3 regions of the Marinobacter sp. EVN1 genome follow, and region 3 is predicted to be linked to each of the others. Evidence: predicted binding sites of a transcription regulator. Region 3 holds the regulator's gene; each other region holds the start of a gene.

Region 1 (6,306 bases), on a different contig from region 3:
AAGCGCCCTCCGCCGTCTGTGCCAATGAAATCCCGTCGTTGGCGTTTCTAATGGCAACATCGATACCCTTAATTTGCGATTGAAAACGTTCGGAAATAGCAAGTCCAGCAGCATCGTCTTTCGCCGAGTTAATTCTCAATCCTGAAGAAAGTCTCTGTAACGCGGTGTTCGCATCATTTTGAGAGGAGTTCAGATTTCTTTGTGCGTTCAGTGACGCAATGTTGGTGTTTATTACCTGAGGCATTTGGATCTCCCTGCATCGGTGCTCTGGGATTGGCAATACCTCAAGATGGTATCGCCTGTTTGACTAGTAGGATAATGCTCGTTTGTTTTACTGGATGCTTTGATCGTGCCAGATGTAAAAAAACGTAATTAATACAGTTGGATATGGTATTTCCAAGAAGTTCGGAAGGAAGGTGCGGTGAAATTTTGACGGCAAGCTATTGCCGTCTTCATGAGTTGATTGTTAAACGCGTGGTAAAAAACAACCTGTTTTGGCAAAGTAAATGCCAGCCTGAAACATATTTTTGGAATTTACGGAGATAGCCCTAATGGTGAGCCATCAAGATGATCCGGCGCGCATATACCTGCAGCGAAAGGAGAAGAACCTCAACTATTTCAAGGTTCATCTTCCGCGCATCTATCAGATGCTTGACAATCTGATGCTGACCCGCGCCGAGTTGGTTGTCACTCCTGGTGAAAAGGATGTCGATATGACGTTTGATGGTCGGTCATGCTATCGAGGGCTTGCGCGTGAATACTCACGTGACGAGGTGCGTGACTTCTTAAAAGACCATCGCCCGGATAGGAGGTTTCTGACGTATAGTCCGGCTTGGCCTAGTTCTTACAATAAACAGAGGTTTGCAGCGCGTAGCATTCAAAGAATTATAGAGATGAGTCCAGTAACCCCTGAAAATTTTCAAGGCTATAAGCGTGGCAGCGTGTTTCCTTCGATTGTTTTCCTGGGGTGTGGCTTAGGATTCCATATCGAATCGATGGTTGAGCAAGCGACAATAGTCAACGCCATTGTGGTGGAGAGGGAGCCTGAAAAATTTGCGTTGAGCTTGTTCACCGTAGACTGGGCAAAGATCTGTTCTACCTTTCAAAAGAAAGGTTTTTCCTTAAACTTCGCGATCGGTTTTGCCTCCAGCGAGATGGAATTGAGGGATCTATTATCCCGGCATTTGGCCCATAGTGTCCCACTTTATCCTTACACAACGCTCTACTATAACCACCTAGCGGACATTGAGTTAGCGAGAGTCGCTATGGATGTTGGTCGGGACCTTGCGCTTGTTGCTGCGAGCTGGTCGAACTACGACGACGAGTTGATGCGCCTAAAAAATTCAATTGCCAACTGTCGCCTTGGAATCAAGTATCTTCCACGGAGAAACCTCAGTGGTCACAACAAGCCGGTAGTAATCGTTGGCAGTGGACCCTCGTTAGATGAACGATTAAGCAGCCTCGTGGCGATCAGGGATCGGGTTGTCGTTGTTAGTGCCGGTACAGGGCTTCGGCCGCTTTTAACCGCCGGGATAAAGCCTGATTTGCATGTTGAACTAGATCCGAATTACATGATCTACGAGCTTCATTCAGAACTTGGCAGTGATCTGTTGAAGGAAACCACGTTGTTGGCGGGCAATGAAGTCAATCCCAAGGTTGCTTCGTTGTTTGGCCGAGCCTACACATTTTATAGGTTTGATAGCGCTCTATCGTGGTTGGCTGGTGTTGGTCAGGACGGATTTGTTAATTGTAACCCGACCTGTGTAAATGCAGCGTTATCGATACTTCATACCTTGGGTTGTAGAAAGATATTCATGCTCGGGACGGATTTTGGTTATGTAGATAATGCTCATGATCATTCGTCATATTCGGTATATGGCGAAAAAGCTGTCGGTGAGGTAGCGGCTGGGCTTCGTAAGTGGGTAGGCGAATCTAAAAGGCAGGATTTCTCAGTGCCTGCGGCCTCTGGAATTGGGGTGGTTCAAACCCGCTTCGATTATTATGCAGCAAAGGTCAATGTTGAGGGTTTTCTTCGAGAAATAGCAAGAAAGGCGCCAGAGACAGAGGTTTTCAACTGTTCAGATGGCGCTGCAGTTGAGGGCGCACTTTGGTTGGCTCCACATGAATTTGAGTCAACCGTAAATCGCTTTACTCACGATGAGATGACTGACCTTGAAAACCTAATCGAGAGCAACAGTCGGAGCATCTCCAGGTCCACCCTCGATGATGCCATGCCATCTGTGGAAGGCGAATTGGAGAGGGGGGCGGCGCTTCTGAAAAAAATAATCTCAAAAGAGCGTTTACGTGGCCGCAAGGACTTGGCCTTGCTTGCGAATACGCTCCGTCTTGTATCCAAAACCTCCGGGTTAACGGAAAAAAAACCGGTTACTGCGGCGCAGCAGTACCAAAGTTGGGTTTTAGGCGGAACAGTGCTGCATTTTGTACATGTGGCTTTATGTCATGGTTTCGCCTGCGAGGATGAGGATCTGCCAGCTTTTATGACAACCTGGCGGGAGGGGCTGTTGAAGTTCCTTGATGAAGTTGCCGAGCATTTTTCGGGGGTTGTAGCTGAGCAAGAGCGATTGGAAGAAGATCCTTGGATGAAAATGAATTTCGAGTCAAAGGAGCCGGGGTGGTCATAACTCAGCCGCCTCAATTTACAAAGTTTAACAAAAGAGTGTCGTTTTTTTCTAAAGCATCGCTTGGTGCGGTCGTTAAGTCAGATAACAGGGTCGCGCTAGCTACAAGGTGCGTTTCTCGGCGACGACCTTTTCTCGAAGTGATGACTTGTTATTAAGGGGAAATACTATGGCTCTGGGTATCAATACCAACGTTGCCTCTATCAACGCCCAAAACCAGCTTGGAAAATCTCAAAATCTAGGTGATCAGGCTCTGCAACGCCTTTCCTCCGGCCTTCGGATTAACTCCGCTAAAGATGATGCCGCAGGTTTGGCGATCGCGACCAAATTTGATGCCCAGATTCGGGGTCTGACGGTTGCCCAGCGGAACGCAAATGATGGTATTTCTTTGTCGCAAACAGCTGAGGGTGCTTTAGATGAAGTCACCAACAACTTGCAGCGAATTCGTGAGCTGGCTGTACAGTCTGCGAACGCTACGAATAGCGATAAAGACCGTATCGCTCTGAACCAAGAAGTTAGTCAGCGTAAAGACGAGATAGATCGAATTGGTTCTGTAACTAAGTTCAACGGAACTGCCTTGTTGGATGGAACTTTCACAGCGCAGCAGTTCCAAGTCGGTGCAAACAACTCGGCAGTTGATCGTATCTCTATTAGTATCGCTACAAATATCAATGTTGCGGCAAGTGGATTAAGTGTTACGGCGACTGCGTCAACTGTGGCAGGCGCTCAGAGTCTGCTGGATCAGGTTGATGCTGCTCTCGACACCGTGAACGGTTTGCGAGGAACTTTGGGTGCTGTGCAAAACCGCTTTGAAAGCACTATTTCTAATCTTGGCAACAGCATTGAAAATTTGAGTGCCTCACAAAGTCGGATTCTCGACGCAGATTTTGCCTCGGAATCGGCGAAGTTGGCCAAGGCCAATGTATTGCAGCAGGCTGGTATCTCAGTGCTGGCACAGGCTAATGCTCGGCCAAATCAGGTTCTATCCCTCCTGCAGTAATTGGGGTAGCACGGTGAACCGTCGGCTCTTCCACTAGGAGAGCCGGCTTGCGCCGTATCAGGAAAGTGAGGTGAGTCATGAATGACGTGAACCTGAATAGCCCGGATCTCAAATTGGTGCGTTACGGTAGCCAGTCTCCGGCTCGGGCAAACGCGTCGCCTCAGAACGACGGTAGTATCGTCTCCGCTCAGGTAGTAGCCTCATCAGTTGAGCAAGCGTCGCGGATCGAGTCGCTTAAGCCCCAGGAGTCGCCCGGGGCAGGCAAAGTGATGGCGAGGTCTGTTGAACCGGCCGGGCAATTGGATGAGGCAGTGTCTCAGTTGAACGATTACGTGCAGTCGGTCAGCAGGGACTTGCAGTTCGAGGTGGATAGCGAACGAGGGCAAGCCATCGTCAAGGTAGTTGATCAACAGACTCAAGAAGTTATTCGCCAGATTCCGGATGAGGTTGCTTTGAGGTTGGCAGAAAAATTGCAGCAGGATGAACCGCTGACGTTATTCAATGTGAAGGTGTGATTTTTTGCCGCTGGCCGGCATTGGGTTACGGTTGTTCAGCGCCGCCGCATCCGCAAGGATCCGGCGGTGATTTTGTTTATAGCTGGTTTTGTCGTTACGAACTGTAACATTAAATCGTTGAGAAAGTGGCAAAGCTTTGCCGCCTTCGGCCGTTAACTAGGTCGTAGCAAAAGCCTTTTTAGGAGGCAGATTTATGGCAGCAATTTCATCGTTAGGAGCCGGTTCGGGTATTTTTACCAATGATCTGGTTAACCAGCTCATTGAGGCAGAGCGCGCGCCTACTGAAATGCGTCTCGACCGGCGAGAATCTGAGACCCAGGCAAAAATTTCTGCCTATGGACGGATTCGTAGTGCTCTTGAAGCTCTGCGCTCTCCTATGGAAGCGCTGAGCAAGTCTGACAGTATGAGCGCGTATACTGCTTCTTCATCGAATGAATCCGTAGTTCGTGTCACTGTTGAGTCTTCTGAAGCGAGCAGGGGCAGTTATAACCTAGATGTGAAACAGTTGGCTCGTGCTCAGTCTTTGGCTTCTACTGAATTTACGGATCGTGATACCACTCCAGTCGGAACCGGTACATTGACCTTGAACGTGGGAGGCAATGCAACGGATATTGTCATTGACGAGTCTAATAATACTCTTGAGGGAATCGCTGAAGCCATTAACGGTGCAAATGCCGGAGTTTCTGCGGGTATCGTGGACACCGGTAGTGGTTATAGATTGGTAATGTCGTCGGATGAATCTGGTACCGCCAATGAGGTCTCGATTTCGGTGACAGATAACGATAGTAATGACATCGACATGAGTGGTTTGTCTCAGTTTGTCTTTGATGGCGTTACTTCTAATATGGAGCAAACCGTAGCTGCTAAAGATGCGATTTTGGATATCAACGGTATTGAAGTGACGCGGTCGAGCAACACTGTCGAGGGGGTTGTTGATGGTGTCACTTTCACTCTGACGGAAACTGGAACCTCAACGGTTAAAATTGCTCAAGATCCTGATGAGGTGACTGGCCGGGTGCAGGCCTTCGTCGACAAGTTCAATACGCTCCAAGATCAGGTTAAAAGTGTTGCCGGATACAACCCTGCCTCTGAAAGAGGCGGGGTTTTGAATGGTGATTCGGCGATCCGTGCCATTCAGAGCGAGTTGCGCCAAATGCTGACGTCAGTTCCGACGGGGCTGGAAGATTCGCCGGTTCGTATGTTGGCAGATATTGGCATCACGACGGATCCGAGCAGTGGTAAGCTTGAATTTGATCAGACTAAGTTCAAAGAGCAGCTAAAAGCTAATCCTGATGAGGTGACGGCGCTTTTTTCTGAGTCGGAAAGTGGGGACGGAATTGCACGCCAGATGGTGGATTCGGTTGAAAAGTTTTTGGCCAGTGACGGCACGCTGGCAAACCGAACAGAAGGTCTCAGCAAGACACTTGAACGTATTGAAGATGAGCGTTTTGAGCTAGATGACCGGATTGCTAGTTATGAGGAAAGGTTGATTCGGCAATTTTCTGCGGCAGATCAGTTGATTTCTCAGATTCAAAGTACTGGCAATTATGTACAGCAGCAATTGGCAGCTTTGGCACCGCAGAATAGTAGCGGTAATTAAAGGCGAAAGTTTGATTTCTGTCGTCCCTAAAACGACAAAGAATATCGCGGAAAGAGGTTGATTATGAACGGTTTACAGGCATACCAGCGCGTAAACACCCAAACCAGTATCACTGATGCAGACCCGCACAAACTGATTCAGCTGCTTTACAGCGGAGCCATTGAGCGCATAAACATGGCAAAGGCAAGGATTCAGGCAAGGGACTTTGAGGGCAAGGGCAAGCTCATTTGCAAGGCTCTTGAAATTATTGGAGGACTGCGCGGTTTCCTGGATTTTGATAACGGTGGCGACTTAGCGGTGCGACTAGAGGCGCTTTATGACTATATGGAGCGTGCTTTGTCGCAGGCCAACGCCAAGAATGATATTGCGAAATTGGATGAAGTGATTGAACTGCTTCGTTCAATCAAAGAAGGCTGGGACGGCATCCGCGAAGAGGTGGTAAACCAGCAATCCCAGGCCGCTGGCTAACTTCGCACAATTACCTCCCATGGCGCCCCTATCCTTTGGCAGGGTAGGGGCTTTATAGCCATTCCCCCCGCCATCCCGTACAAT
Region 2 (6,306 bases), on a different contig from region 3:
TTCGGAAACACGGAATCCCTCTGGTCCATCACCTTCCTGAGGTGGGCAAGAATCTGGTCGATCATTTGGATATTACGCTGATGCACGCGGCGAACTCACGTTTGCCTATTGGTGTTGCCCCCAGCTTCCTGCTTCGGGGAGTGAGCGCACTTTTTTCCTATATTTTTGCGCGACGCGGGTTTCTCACCAGTAATGTAGCCGAGGCAGGAGGCTTTGTTAAATCCAGCCCTTCGTGTGAACGACCGAATGTGCAATTCCATTTTTTGCCAACTTTTTTGAAGGATCATGGGCGAAAAGTGATGACCGGGTATGGCTACACCTTACACATTTGCGATCTGCTGCCCAAAAGCCGGGGTTTTATTGGACTGAAAAGCCCTGATCCATTAGCCGATCCGTTGATTCAGCCCAATTATCTGAGTGACCCCGAAGACATCAAGACAATGATTTCCGCCGTTAAATTCGGGCGACGAGTACTCGCGGCACCGACAATGGCTTTGCATAGTAAGCGAGAAGTCATGCCCGGAAACTCTGTGTCCTCGGACGATCAGATTGCGGACTTTATCCGGGAAAATGCAGAGACTATTTACCACCCCGTTGGCACTTGTCGTATGGGCGCGGATCCGGATTCAGTCGTTGATCCGGAATTAAAAGTCAGAGGGATTGAAGGGCTAAGAGTTGTCGATGCCTCGATAATGCCCAGTTTGGTTGCCGGTAACACCAACGCACCCACCATGATGATTGCCGAAAATGCAGCCGACATCCTCTTGGGAAATGTTTAGGTTCAAACCCGGATTATGCCTTCTACATTGGACCTTAATGACGCCAGATACTCGCGTCAACCAACTACAAAAACGACAGGAGATAAACGTGCTTGGCCAAATGATGAACATGGAGCTCACCGTGAATTCCTTGATCGACCATGCTGCTCGCTACCATGGAGACGCTGAGATTGTGTCGATAGGAACGGATGGAAATCCCAGTCGATCTGACTGGGCAACTGTTTCGGAGCGGTCGCGACAACTTGCGTCAGCGCTTCGAACGGCAGGCTATGTCCAGGGGGATCGGTGCGCGACCATTTGTTGGAATAACGTGGGGCACCTGGAATGTTATCTTGGCATCTCTGGTGGCGGGATGGTGTGTCACACCATTAACCCGCGACTGTTTCCAGAACAACTCGTTTACGTTATCAACAATGCTCAAGACAAAGTCATATTCTTTGACAAAACGTTCCTTACCATTGTTTCAAATATCCGAGACCGACTGGAGACGGTTGAGAAATTTGTATTGATGTCCGAACCGGACGAAGAAATTGCAGCGCAATTTCCAGGCTTGTTGTTTTATGAAGAGTTTCTCCAGCGAGGAACGCCTAACGCGAATTGGCCTGAAATCGCCGAAAACCAGGCCTCAAGCCTCTGCTATACATCGGGCACCACCGGAAATCCCAAAGGGGTGCTCTATTCACACCGCTCCACCGTTCTGCACGCGCTGGTAGCTGCTCAACCCGACGCACTGAATTTATCGGCACGGGACGTGGTGATGCCGGTTGTTCCTATGTTTCACGTAAATGCGTGGGGGGTACCCTACATTACGGCGATGGTTGGAGCCAAACTGGTGTTGCCTGGTCCTGGCCTGGATGGGCAAAGTTTGGTCAAGCTGATCGATTCAGAAAGCGTAACGATTGCGCTGGGTGTGCCTACGATTTGGCAGGGACTTCTCTCGGCTTTGGACGAGCTTGGCTCCTCGGCACAGTCGCTTAAACGGACGGTGATAGGGGGTAGCGCTTGTCCGCCCTCAATGATGTCGGAGTTTCGTGGTAAGTATGGCGTAGAAGTTGTCCATGCATGGGGAATGACAGAAACATCACCGATCGGAACCGTCAACGCACTGCTGTCGAAACACAATACTCTTTCGGAGGAAGGAAGAAACAAAATCCGTGAAAGCCAGGGACGGCCTCCCTACGGGGTGCAGCTCAAAATTGTAGGAGAAGACGGTCATCAACTGCCCGAAGATGGCATTGCTCAGGGAAATCTCCGCATCCGTGGTCATTGGGTGGTAGCCGATTACTTCGGTGTTGAACCAAATCAGACTCTTGAGGAAGACGGTTGGTTCGAGACAGGTGATGTTGCTTCGATCAATGATGATGGATTTATGACAATACGTGACCGCTCAAAAGATATTATTAAATCTGGTGGTGAATGGATATCTACAGTCGAATTGGAGGGAATCGCAATGGGCCATTCTGCCATCAATGAAGCTGCCGTAGTGGCGGCCTCCCATGATAAATGGGACGAACGACCGATCCTGTTGGCAGTAAAAATACCCGACGCAAATATTACTGAGGAGGAACTTCTTGCTCATTATCAGGGGAAAGTCGCCAAGTGGCAGATCCCGGATCGCGCGATCTTTGTGGAAGGATTGCCACGCAATGCCACGGGGAAAGTATTAAAAAACAAGCTGCGTTCTGAGTATGGGGAAGTATTAGTCAATAAACCGGCAAGCTAGCATCAATGAGTGGCATTTGTGTTACGAAAAATTGCAGTTTTACCTAAAGCCAATTTGTTTTAATACCAAAAAGGATAATAAAAAAATGAAACCTAAAATAATTAGTAAAGTCTCGTTAGTGGCGTTCCTTTTACTTTCACTTGCTGCGAGCCTGGCCAACGCTCAATCTGAGCCGGTTTACAGTAGAGGCGACTGGGTGGTTGGACTGAATGCCACTAGAGTTTTAACCGATGAAGATTTGCGATCAGCCTCTGCGGGGGGTGCCCCCGTTCCAAATTCCAACCTGTCTATTAACAACGATACGACCGTTTCATTCGACGTGTCGTATTTTCTGAGTAATCAGCTGGCATTTAACATTTTTGGCGGCATTCCCGCTAGTGCGGACCTCCAGGGCGAAGAGTCTCTCTCCGGTCTTTTTCTTGGTCAAACAGATTATGGTCCGGTAATTCTTTCGCTTCAGTATCATGTCTTAACGGGTAGCAACTTCTCTCCGTACTTTGGAGCGGGTGTAGGACGGATTCTCTTTTTAGATGAGAAGGATCGCGCACTAACCGACTTTGATGTTGAAGATACTTGGGCCCCTGCCGTTCAAGCTGGTTTTCGCTGGAAGATGCATAATAACTGGTCGGCAAATTTTGATGTAAGATATGCGCCTTTTAAGGCAGATATCACCGGTAACTTGGGCCCTGCCCCTGTTCAGGCGAAAGTGAGAGTAAACCCCACTATCGTGGGTATCGGTGTCGCATACCACTTCTAAGTAAAGAATCTGGGGTGGGTCTTGCCGCTAAAGTTTCCCTGCGATCGGTCGATGCGAGCGAGAGGTTGATACGCATCAGGTGGTAACACCTCCGATTGCAGACGTTTTCTTTAATCAACTAACAGAACCGTTACCCATGATTGACTCTATAAAGCAATGGTTCGGACTGATACGGCACCGGGTCTATTTCCTTGTCGGACTGGGCGTCGTGGTGACCCTGTTGGCTGGCTCGGTGTCGTTCTTTGTGTTCAACACGCTCGATGTGGTGACTTTGATCTCGAGGGCTGAACGAACCCATACGGTTAACGTGTTCAGGGCGAGTTCCAGTCTGCACCAGTACGTCAATACCAACAATGAGAGTGACTACCAGAAATTCGAGGATCGTCTCAGACGCGCGCTGGCCTACAGCGCTTTGTTCTCGGCGACGCCGGAACTCCTTGAAACCAGCAGCACCTCGGAGTTCGCACGAAAGATACAACAAACGTTCCAGGAAGTGAGGTACCCTGACCAGGCCCGCGCCCTAATTCTGCGGCTCAGGATCCTGAAGAGTAACCCAATCGCCCAGCGTCTGGTTTCCCTGTCGGGCGAAGCCTCCGAGATATCGGAGCAGATACTCGCTCTGGCGGCCGAACTCAGGAACGCCGCCGATCCCTCGCAGCGGGAGGAGATCATCCAGGAAATCGATGCCAAAGAAAGACAGGTCAACGAAGTGGCGCATCAGTTCTCGGAACTTACGGGAAATCTCTCGCAGTTCGCGATTTCCCTGGCCACGACAGTTCTCTTTGCCGTATTGATCCTGGGGATGCTGGTACTCAGTATCGTGGCGTGGCTGGTTGTCCGTCCCATGAACCGCTCGGTAAATCAGGCGGTGGAGACGATTCAGAGCCTTGCCGAGGGTCATCTCGACTCGAGGCAGTACACTGCACCTGGAGAAATGGGGCAGATCCTAGAGGCGACCAACTGTCTCCAGCAACAGCTGAGCCGTGTGGTCAGCGAAAGCCATACCATCTCCCAGACCCTGGCCAGCAGTGCCGAAGAGCTGTCGGCAACGACAGACGGCCTGCTTCAGGGCGCCGAGGATCAGTCGCGGGGGATCGAAGCGGTCAACGGCTCCGTTCAGCAGATGTCGGACAGCGAAGCAACCGTCGCTGACAAAGCCAGGGAAACCCGAGACGTATCGATGCGGACTGAAACGCTGGCCAGAGCAGGCGGGGACAGCGTCAGCCGGGCGGTAGCGGGAATGAGCCGCATAGAACAGGCGGTGAGCCAGTCCTCGCAGACAACGGAAGCTCTCTCCCAGGCCAGCGCGCGTGTCCACGAAGTGGTCAACACAATCCAGGCCATTGCCGAACAGACCAATCTGCTGGCACTGAATGCGGCCATCGAGGCGGCCAGGGCCGGAGAGCACGGCCGGGGCTTCTCAGTGGTTGCCGATGAGGTGCGGGCGTTATCAACACGAACCCAGGAGGCCACGCAGGACGCCGCCAAAGCTCTGGAAACGATCGAGACGCAGGTTTCTCAGGCCACAACATCCATGGAACTCTGTCAATCGGAAGTCCGTGAGGCACTGGATGTCACTCAAGAGCTGGAACAGGCGTTTCAAGGTATCATTGCTTCATCCAGTGACGGTCGTTCACACAACGAAGACATCGCAAAAACTCTCCAGGAAAATGCCAAGCGGGCCCATCTGATACTGGACCAGGTCAGTCGTATAAGCCAGATTACCTCGAACACAGAGCAGTCCAGTCAGCAGATCAATACGGCGGCAGATCAGCTTGCAAGGACTGCCGCCGAGCTGAAGGATCTGCTCGAGTGGTTTAAGGCCAGTGGGGGCTCAAAGCAATAGCAAGAACCAGTTGCTCCGCCAGGGAATGTTGGCGAGTAAAAGTACGCATGAGTTGAGAGCACTGACTGGGTGAATAGGTGCGAAGTGCCATTATATCGCCCAAAGCTCCACCATTGCAGGCTTTTCACGTCTAGGATATAGATTGGACTGACCGGATAGTAATTCCCTGAGGCGTGATGCAGCGAGAAAGGAAAGAGGTCCATATTTGGGCTGGAAAAATATTTAGTTCTGGTTGGGTAGAGGCAGGGGGTGGCGTTTCCAATGTTATCGATCCGTCCAATGGCGATCGTCTTAGTGTTCCGGGCATCGCAAATGGCGAGGATGTTGTCGCTGCTGCGCAGGTGGCCGAGAGAGCACAAAAGAAGTGGGCTGCAATACCATTTAGTGAAAGAGCCGCGATTGTCCGAAAGGCTGCAAAGACACTAAAGAAGCGCGAAAAGGAGTTTGCCGATTGGAATGTGCGGAAAAGCAACCCGACCGTCAGAGCTTCGCCAGCGCTTCAATGTGCACTCGCTGATATCTGTTAGCTCTGCGACCTTGTATCGGGCTGCACCACCGGCAAAGGCTTCATCAAACAGCTCCAGGAGCCGTGCACGTTCGGTTCGTCCAGCGGCGTCAGTCGTCCTCGCGGCCGTCCGGGTCTTCACCGTACAAGGCTTCGAGCTTTTTGACAACATCAGAAGCGAGGTCGTCTCGGGAAGCGCAGATTCGCGAATCGGAATTTAGCGAGTCGCGCCAACGGACTGATCTGGATACAAAAATATAACTGTAATTAAGGAGATTTTCATCCGATGAAAGACGCTCGAACCCAAACCCGGTCGCTCACTGCCGGCCTTATTGCGCTGATTTTCGTCTCCCTGACAGTGAAGGCTGACGAAACTCGATTTCTGTCACAACTCCACGACTTCCGTATTATTAACTTTATTGCCCTTAGCGCCTATTATCAGTACAGCGCCAGCGGTGATAAAACCACTCTGAACGAAATAGTTGCAGCAATCAACAATGCCAACAGTGCGATGAATGCCATTGCTGAAGACAAGTCCAGCGCCTTGAGCGAGGAGCAGACCCAGCAACTCGTCACTGAATTCGACAAGTTCAAAGAACTCATGCGCCAGAACATCAATGATGTGCGCCAGCGTGGTTACCCGGACTTGAGACTCCTTTCGGAAATGGCCGACCAAACAGTCACTCTGAGCACGAT
Region 3 (6,306 bases):
GCGGCCCGCTACGTCCTTGAGCATGGTCCGGATTCGTTGGCACTGGTGACCACCGACCGCTATCGTGTGGCCGCTCATGAGCAGCTCTTCGTGTTCGGCCGCATCCTGAATGTGCCCGTGCGTGTGGTGGATGAGAGCCATTCCCTGGATGACATTCTTGATGAGTTATCGGATCGACACCTGGTGCTGATTGACACTGCCGGCCTGACCAGTGCCGACCGCGGTTACCAGGAACAACTGGCGGAGTTGGCTCGCAGCGATCACAATATCCGTACACATCTGGTGGTCTCCGCCACCAGTCAGCCACGTATCATGAAATCCGTGTGGCATTGCTATAAGATGGCAAACCTTGCAGGCTGCATCATGACCAAGATTGATGAGGCCCTGACCCTGGGCGAAGCGCTCGGGTTCGTTATGGAGACCAGCTTACCGGTGGCCTGGTACACCGATGGCCAGAAGATACCGGAAGATCTCCAGAGGGCGGAGGCCATTCCGTTAGTGCGCCTGGGCGTAGAACGGCTTAAGGCCGTGCAGAGCGCACAGACAGTCGCCGAAGGTGCCTGAGCCTCGTTGGCGACCAGAATAAAACACCGGCACGCGTGCCCGTACAAGAACGTAGTAAGAGACTGATAACAGTATGAGCAGACCACATCCGGTTCAGGTGATTGCGGTTTCCGGCGGCAAGGGCGGTGTCGGCAAGAGCAATGTTTCGGTCAATCTCGGTATCGCCCTGGCCCAGAAGGGGCGCCGGGTTGTCTTGCTGGACGCGGATCTCGGGCTCGCCAACATCGATGTGTTGCTCGGCATTACCGCCAATCGAAATCTGCAAGACGTACTCAGCGGCGATTGTGATCTGAAAGACGTGCTGGTGAATGGCCCTGGTGGTATCAAGATTGTACCGGCTTCCTCCGGCACTCAGCGTATGACCCAGCTCAGCGCCATGGAACATGCCGGCCTGATCAACGCTTTCAGTGAGCTGGGCGACCAGATTGACGTTCTGATTGTGGATACCGCCGCAGGTATTTCTGAATCGGTGGTCAGCTTCCTCAGGGCCTCGCAGGAACTTCTGCTGGTGGTCTGCGACGAACCTACTTCCATTACCGATGCCTACGCGTTGATCAAGCTGATGAACCGGGATTATGGCACCAACCGCTTCCGTATCCTGGCAAACCAGGTCCGCAATGAGCAGGAAGGCCGCCATCTGTTTGAAAAACTGACCCGGGTCACCGAGCGTTTTCTGGATGTGGCACTACAATATGTAGGTATCGTGCCTTACGACGAGGCCGTCAAGAAAGCCGTCCAAAGACAGAAAGCGGTATTGGATGCCTATCCGAGGGCGAAAGCCTCGCTGGCTATCCGGGCTCTGGCCGAAAAAGTGGACAGTTGGCCTTTGCCGTCCTCTCCCAGGGGGCATCTCGAATTCTTCGTGGAGCGGCTCGTCGAAGTCTGATCTGAATCCAGTCCTACAAGAAAACCGGATACATGACATTGGCGAAAAATCTGGGAATTTACCATCAGGCCGGCGCCAGGAGCCCTTCAGCCCTGATTGAAGAGCATGCGCCGCTGGTCAAGAAAATCGCCCTTCATCTCATGGCCCGGCTGCCGCCATCAGTGCAGCTGGAAGACCTTATGCAGGCCGGTATGATTGGACTGCTGGAGGCCGCGCAGCGCTATTCTTCCGGCAAAGGTGCCACCTTTGAAACCTACGCAGGGATTCGCATCCGCGGCGCCATGGTGGATGAGATCCGCAAAGGCGACTGGGTGCCCCGCTCAGTGCATCGCAACGCCCGGCGAATCGCCAGTGCTATCAAGCAGGTGGAAGATCGTACCGGGCGCGAGGCCCAGGATGCCGAAGTAGCTGAAGAGCTTGGCATTGGTCTGGACGAGTATCATGCCTCACTCGCCGACGCTAACAGCGGTAGACTTTTTAGTCTTGATGAGCTCAATGAATCCGGCGAGCTGCCGATAGAAGAAGCAGAAGCGAGTGATAATCCGCTGGACGGTATTGCTTCAGGCGCTTTCCAGCGAAGTCTCGCAGACGCCATTGAGCAGTTGCCTGAGCGTGAAAAGCTGGTATTGAGCCTGTATTACCAGGAAGAGCTCAACCTCAAGGAAATCGGTGCGGTGCTAGGGGTCAGTGAGAGCCGGGTAAGCCAGATTCACAGCCAGGCGGCGTTGCGACTTCGCAGCCGGCTGGCCGAGTGGCGGGATGGTGACAACGACTGATCGGCCAGGTGCTGTGTTTCTCTTTCAGCAAGCTGTGTAGCTTTTGGTAAACGATGCTTTACAACGTGCGCAAACACCACACAATAAGCGCTTAAGGTAGCAGCCTGCTAGACTTCCAAAAGGCTGAATGAATTCCGGGTGTTACTGACTGGAGGTCCCATTGGACAAGAACATGAAAATTCTCATTGTGGATGACTTCTCCACAATGCGACGCATCATCAAAAACCTGCTGCGAGATCTCGGCTTCACCAATACGGATGAAGCAGACGATGGCAACACCGCGTTGCCCATGCTCCGAAGCGGCAAGTATGACTTCCTGGTGACTGACTGGAACATGCCCGGCATGTCGGGCTTTGACCTTCTGAAGGCTGTCCGTGCTGATGAAAACCTGAAGAACCTGCCGGTTCTGATGGTAACGGCAGAGGCCAAGCGGGACCAGATCGTGGCTGCGGCTCAGGCCGGGGTGAACGGGTATGTGGTCAAGCCTTTCACGGCAGCCGTGCTGAAGGAAAAGATCGAGAAAATCTTCGAACGAATCCAGTAACCAGAGGTCGGATGGCTCGCCATGAGTGATACCAAACAGAACCATCAGGGCCTTGATCCGGAGGTGGCGGAGAAGCTTCAAAAGCAGGCCTCCGACCTGGCCGAGAATGTAAACGCCGGGAATTATGCCAAGGCGATGACCCTGATCAATGAACTGAGCGAGGTTCGCGATCAGAGTCTGTATCGGGAAGTGGGGCGACTGACCCGCAGCCTCCATGAGGCAATCCGGAACTTCCAGATAGACCCGCGTAATGCCGAGCAGAAAGAAGTGCTGTCGAAGATGAGCGACGCTTCTGACCGTCTGGCCTATGTGGTTCAGATGACCAGCCAGGCGGCGAACCGCACCATGGATCTGGTTGAGGAAAGCATGCCGGTGGCTCACGCCATGCGGGATGAAGCGGTTGCCCTGCGGGATGAGTGGCAGCGTCTGCGCCGTCGTGAAATGGAGCCTGCGGAGTTTCGGGAGCTTTACGGTCGCATCGACAAGTTCTTCGCTGGCCTGACGACAGACTCCGACAGTCTGTACCAGAACCTGTCGGAAATCCTTCTGGCTCAGGATTTTCAGGATCTTACCGGTCAGGTTATCCAGAAGGTCACCGCGTTGGTGAAAGAGGTGGAAGACAACCTTCTTGGTCTGGTGGTGATGGCCAGCCACGTTGATCAACTGACCGGCACAGTGCATCAGATTGAAGAAAAAGAAGAATCGGCCGAAAAAGGGGTAGGGCCCCAGATCAAGGCCGATGAGCGGGAAGATGTAGTTTCGGGACAGGACGATGTGGACGATCTGCTGTCCAGTCTCGGATTCTGATAATAAAGAGGGTGACGCATGGCGTTAGATGCTGATGAAGAGATCCTGCAGGACTTCCTGGTAGAAGCCGGCGAGATACTCGAAAAGTTGTCGGAGCAGCTGGTGGATCTGGAGCAGCATCCCGATGACAGCGATCTGCTGAACGCCATTTTCCGTGGCTTCCATACCGTGAAAGGGGGCGCAGGCTTCCTTCAACTGGAGGCACTGGTTAATTGCTGCCACTCTGCGGAGAACGTGTTTGATATTCTCCGGAATCACAAGCGCAAGGTAACACCGGACCTGATGGACGTGGTGCTGGAGGCGCTGGACAACGTTAATGCCATGTTCGAAGAAGTCCGCAACCGGGAAGAACCGACGCCCGCGCCGGACGAACTGATTGAAGCTCTGGATGCACTCGCCAAACCCGAGTCCGAGGATGCACCGGCGGTGGAAGCACCAACCCCGGCACAGGAGCCGTCGTCTGCGGATGTCGGACAGCAAGGGGATCAGGGCGATATCACTGACGAAGAGTTCGAGCAACTGCTGGACGCGTTGGCGGATGAAAAATCCGATGGCCAGAAACCGGTCGGCAACGAGCAGGTGAGCACCCCGGCAGAATCCGCCGGCGGCTCAGACAGTGATGAGATTACCGACGATGAATTTGAGGCCCTGCTGGATCAACTCCACGGCAAGGGCCAGTTTGCCGGCGCGCCTGCGGAAGATGAAGCGCCCAAGGCAGATATCGACACCAGCGGTGGCTCGGAGAAATCATCCGGTGACGCCGATCTGATTTCCGACGACGAATTCGAGAACCTGCTGGACGAACTGCATGGCAAGGGTGCAGGCCCAAGCGCGGGGGCTGCCGCAGGTGAGCCCAAGCCTGCGCCGGCTCCATCAAGCAAGGCCGAACCAGCCCCGGAACCAAAGAAAGCGGAAGCCAAAGCCGAGAGCAAGGCCGCTGCCAAGCCGGCCCCTGCACCTGCCCGTGAGGCCGCACCAGCGGGCGAAACCACGGTTCGGGTTGATACCAAGCGCCTGGACGACATCATGAACATGGTGGGCGAACTGGTGCTGGTGCGTAACCGCCTGCAGCGTCTGGGTTCCGAAAGCGAAGACGAACACATGCACAAGGCAGTGGCCAATCTCGATGTGGTGACCACGGATCTGCAGGCTGCCGTCATGCAAACACGGATGCAGCCGATCAAGAAAGTTTTCGGCCGTTTCCCCAGAGTGGTGCGCGACCTGGCCCGCAGTCTGAAGAAAGAAGTGAATCTGGTCATGCACGGTGAGGAAACCGACCTGGATAAAAACCTGGTTGAAGCTCTGGCCGATCCCCTGGTGCACCTGGTGAGAAATTCCGTGGATCATGGTGTCGAGGCACCGGACGTACGGGAAAAGGCCGGCAAACCTCGCGCTGGAACCGTGACTCTGTCGGCGGAGCAGGAAGGCGACCATATTCTGCTGTCCATTGTCGACGACGGAGCCGGTATGAATCCTGATGTCTTGCGCCGCAAGGCGGTCGAGAAGGGCCTGTACGATCAGGATGCGGCAGACCGCCTTACCGATAACGAATGCTTCAATCTGATTTTTGCGGCCGGTTTCTCCACCAAGGACCAGATTTCCGATGTCTCTGGTCGGGGTGTCGGCATGGACGTGGTGAAAACCAAGATCGGCCAGCTCAATGGGCAGATCAATATCATGTCCGAACAGGGCAAGGGCACCAGCATTATCATCAAGGTGCCGCTGACTCTGGCCATTATGCCAACGTTGATGATCATGCTCGGTGACCAGTCTTTCGCGCTGCCGCTGGTGAATGTGGTGGAGATTTTCCACCTGGATCTGACCAAGACCAACATTGTCGACGGCAAAGAGTGCATTGTCGTGCGGGACAAAGTGTTCCCACTGTTCCACATCAAGCGCTGGCTGGTGCACGGTGCGGCAGGTCAGGGCGAGCCGGAGAATGCGCACGTGGTGATTGTGGCCATGGGGACCAAACAGGTCGGCTTTGTCGTTGATCAGCTGATTGGCCAGGAAGAGGTGGTGATCAAACCTCTGGGCCGGGCCCTGCAGGGGACGCCAGGAATGGCCGGCGCCACCATCACCGGTGATGGCCGTATCGCCCTGATTATTGATGTGCCGAGCCTCCTGCAGCACTACGGCTGAGCAGGAATTTCCGGGATTGTGTAGGAGAAATGGATGACAGTTTCTGTCCTGGTCGTGGATGATTCGGGCTTTTTTCGCAAACGGCTGACGGAAATCCTGACGGCCTCGGGCCAGATTAAAGTGGTAGGCGCCGCCACCAACGGGCGGGAAGGTGTCGAGCTGGCAGAAAAACTGCGCCCCGATGTGATCACCATGGATTACGAGATGCCGGTGATGGACGGCATCTCTGCCGTGCGCGAGATCATGCGCAAACATCCCACCCCGGTTTTGATGTTCTCGTCCCTGACCTATGAAGGTGCCCGCGTTACCCTGGATGCCCTGGAAGCCGGGGCAGTGGATTTCCTGCCCAAGAACTTCGAGGAAATTGCCAGGGACACCAGTCAACTTCAGAAAATCCTTATCCAGCGTATTCTGGATGTGGCCGGTAGCCGCCCGGGTGCCCGATCGGCGCCTGTGGCCCCGAGGCCGGCGGCACCGGCTACGGAACCTCGCCGTGAACCTGTCGAGCGCGCTGGTTCGCGCCTGCATCGCCCGGTAACGACGGAACCGCGTAAAGACCCTGCGACCTCCGAGCCGGTTCGTAAACC

What was found. Region 3 encodes FliA, which starts transcription of late flagellar genes. Its sites were predicted from a motif close to CTAAAGTTTNNNNNNNNNNNGCCGNTAA; they were not measured.
Region 1: a site for FliA is predicted at 2,691-2,718, ahead of Q674_RS31700 (flagellin). Genes of this name have one in related genera too.
Region 2: a site for FliA is predicted at 3,287-3,314, ahead of Q674_RS24395 (methyl-accepting chemotaxis protein). Genes of this name have one in related genera too.

Annotation. Positions count from the first base shown of each region.
Region 1 covers NZ_AXCB01000023.1:11,020-17,325, reverse strand. The annotation lists gene Q674_RS31710 (flagellin) at 1-244, opposite strand, end outside; gene Q674_RS31705 (6-hydroxymethylpterin diphosphokinase MptE-like protein) at 528-2,642, shown strand; gene Q674_RS31700 (flagellin) at 2,809-3,639, shown strand; gene Q674_RS31695 (flagellar protein FlaG) at 3,717-4,154, shown strand; gene fliD (flagellar filament capping protein FliD) at 4,348-5,754, shown strand; gene fliS (flagellar export chaperone FliS) at 5,818-6,222, shown strand.
Region 2 covers NZ_AXCB01000008.1:89,476-95,781, forward strand. The annotation lists gene Q674_RS24380 (GMC family oxidoreductase) at 1-779, shown strand, start outside; gene Q674_RS24385 (long-chain fatty acid--CoA ligase) at 880-2,502, shown strand; gene Q674_RS24390 (OmpW/AlkL family protein) at 2,588-3,259, shown strand; gene Q674_RS24395 (methyl-accepting chemotaxis protein) at 3,396-5,105, shown strand; gene Q674_RS41280 (aldehyde dehydrogenase family protein) at 5,282-5,632, shown strand; gene Q674_RS24405 (hypothetical protein) at 5,897-6,306, shown strand, end outside.
Region 3 covers NZ_AXCB01000070.1:169,177-175,482, forward strand. The annotation lists gene flhF (flagellar biosynthesis protein FlhF) at 1-564, shown strand, start outside; gene Q674_RS38025 (MinD/ParA family protein) at 638-1,450, shown strand; gene Q674_RS38030 (RNA polymerase sigma factor FliA) at 1,483-2,226, shown strand; gene cheY (chemotaxis response regulator CheY) at 2,387-2,770, shown strand; gene Q674_RS38040 (protein phosphatase CheZ) at 2,792-3,577, shown strand; gene Q674_RS38045 (chemotaxis protein CheA) at 3,596-5,719, shown strand; gene Q674_RS38050 (protein-glutamate methylesterase/protein-glutamine glutaminase) at 5,753-6,306, shown strand, end outside.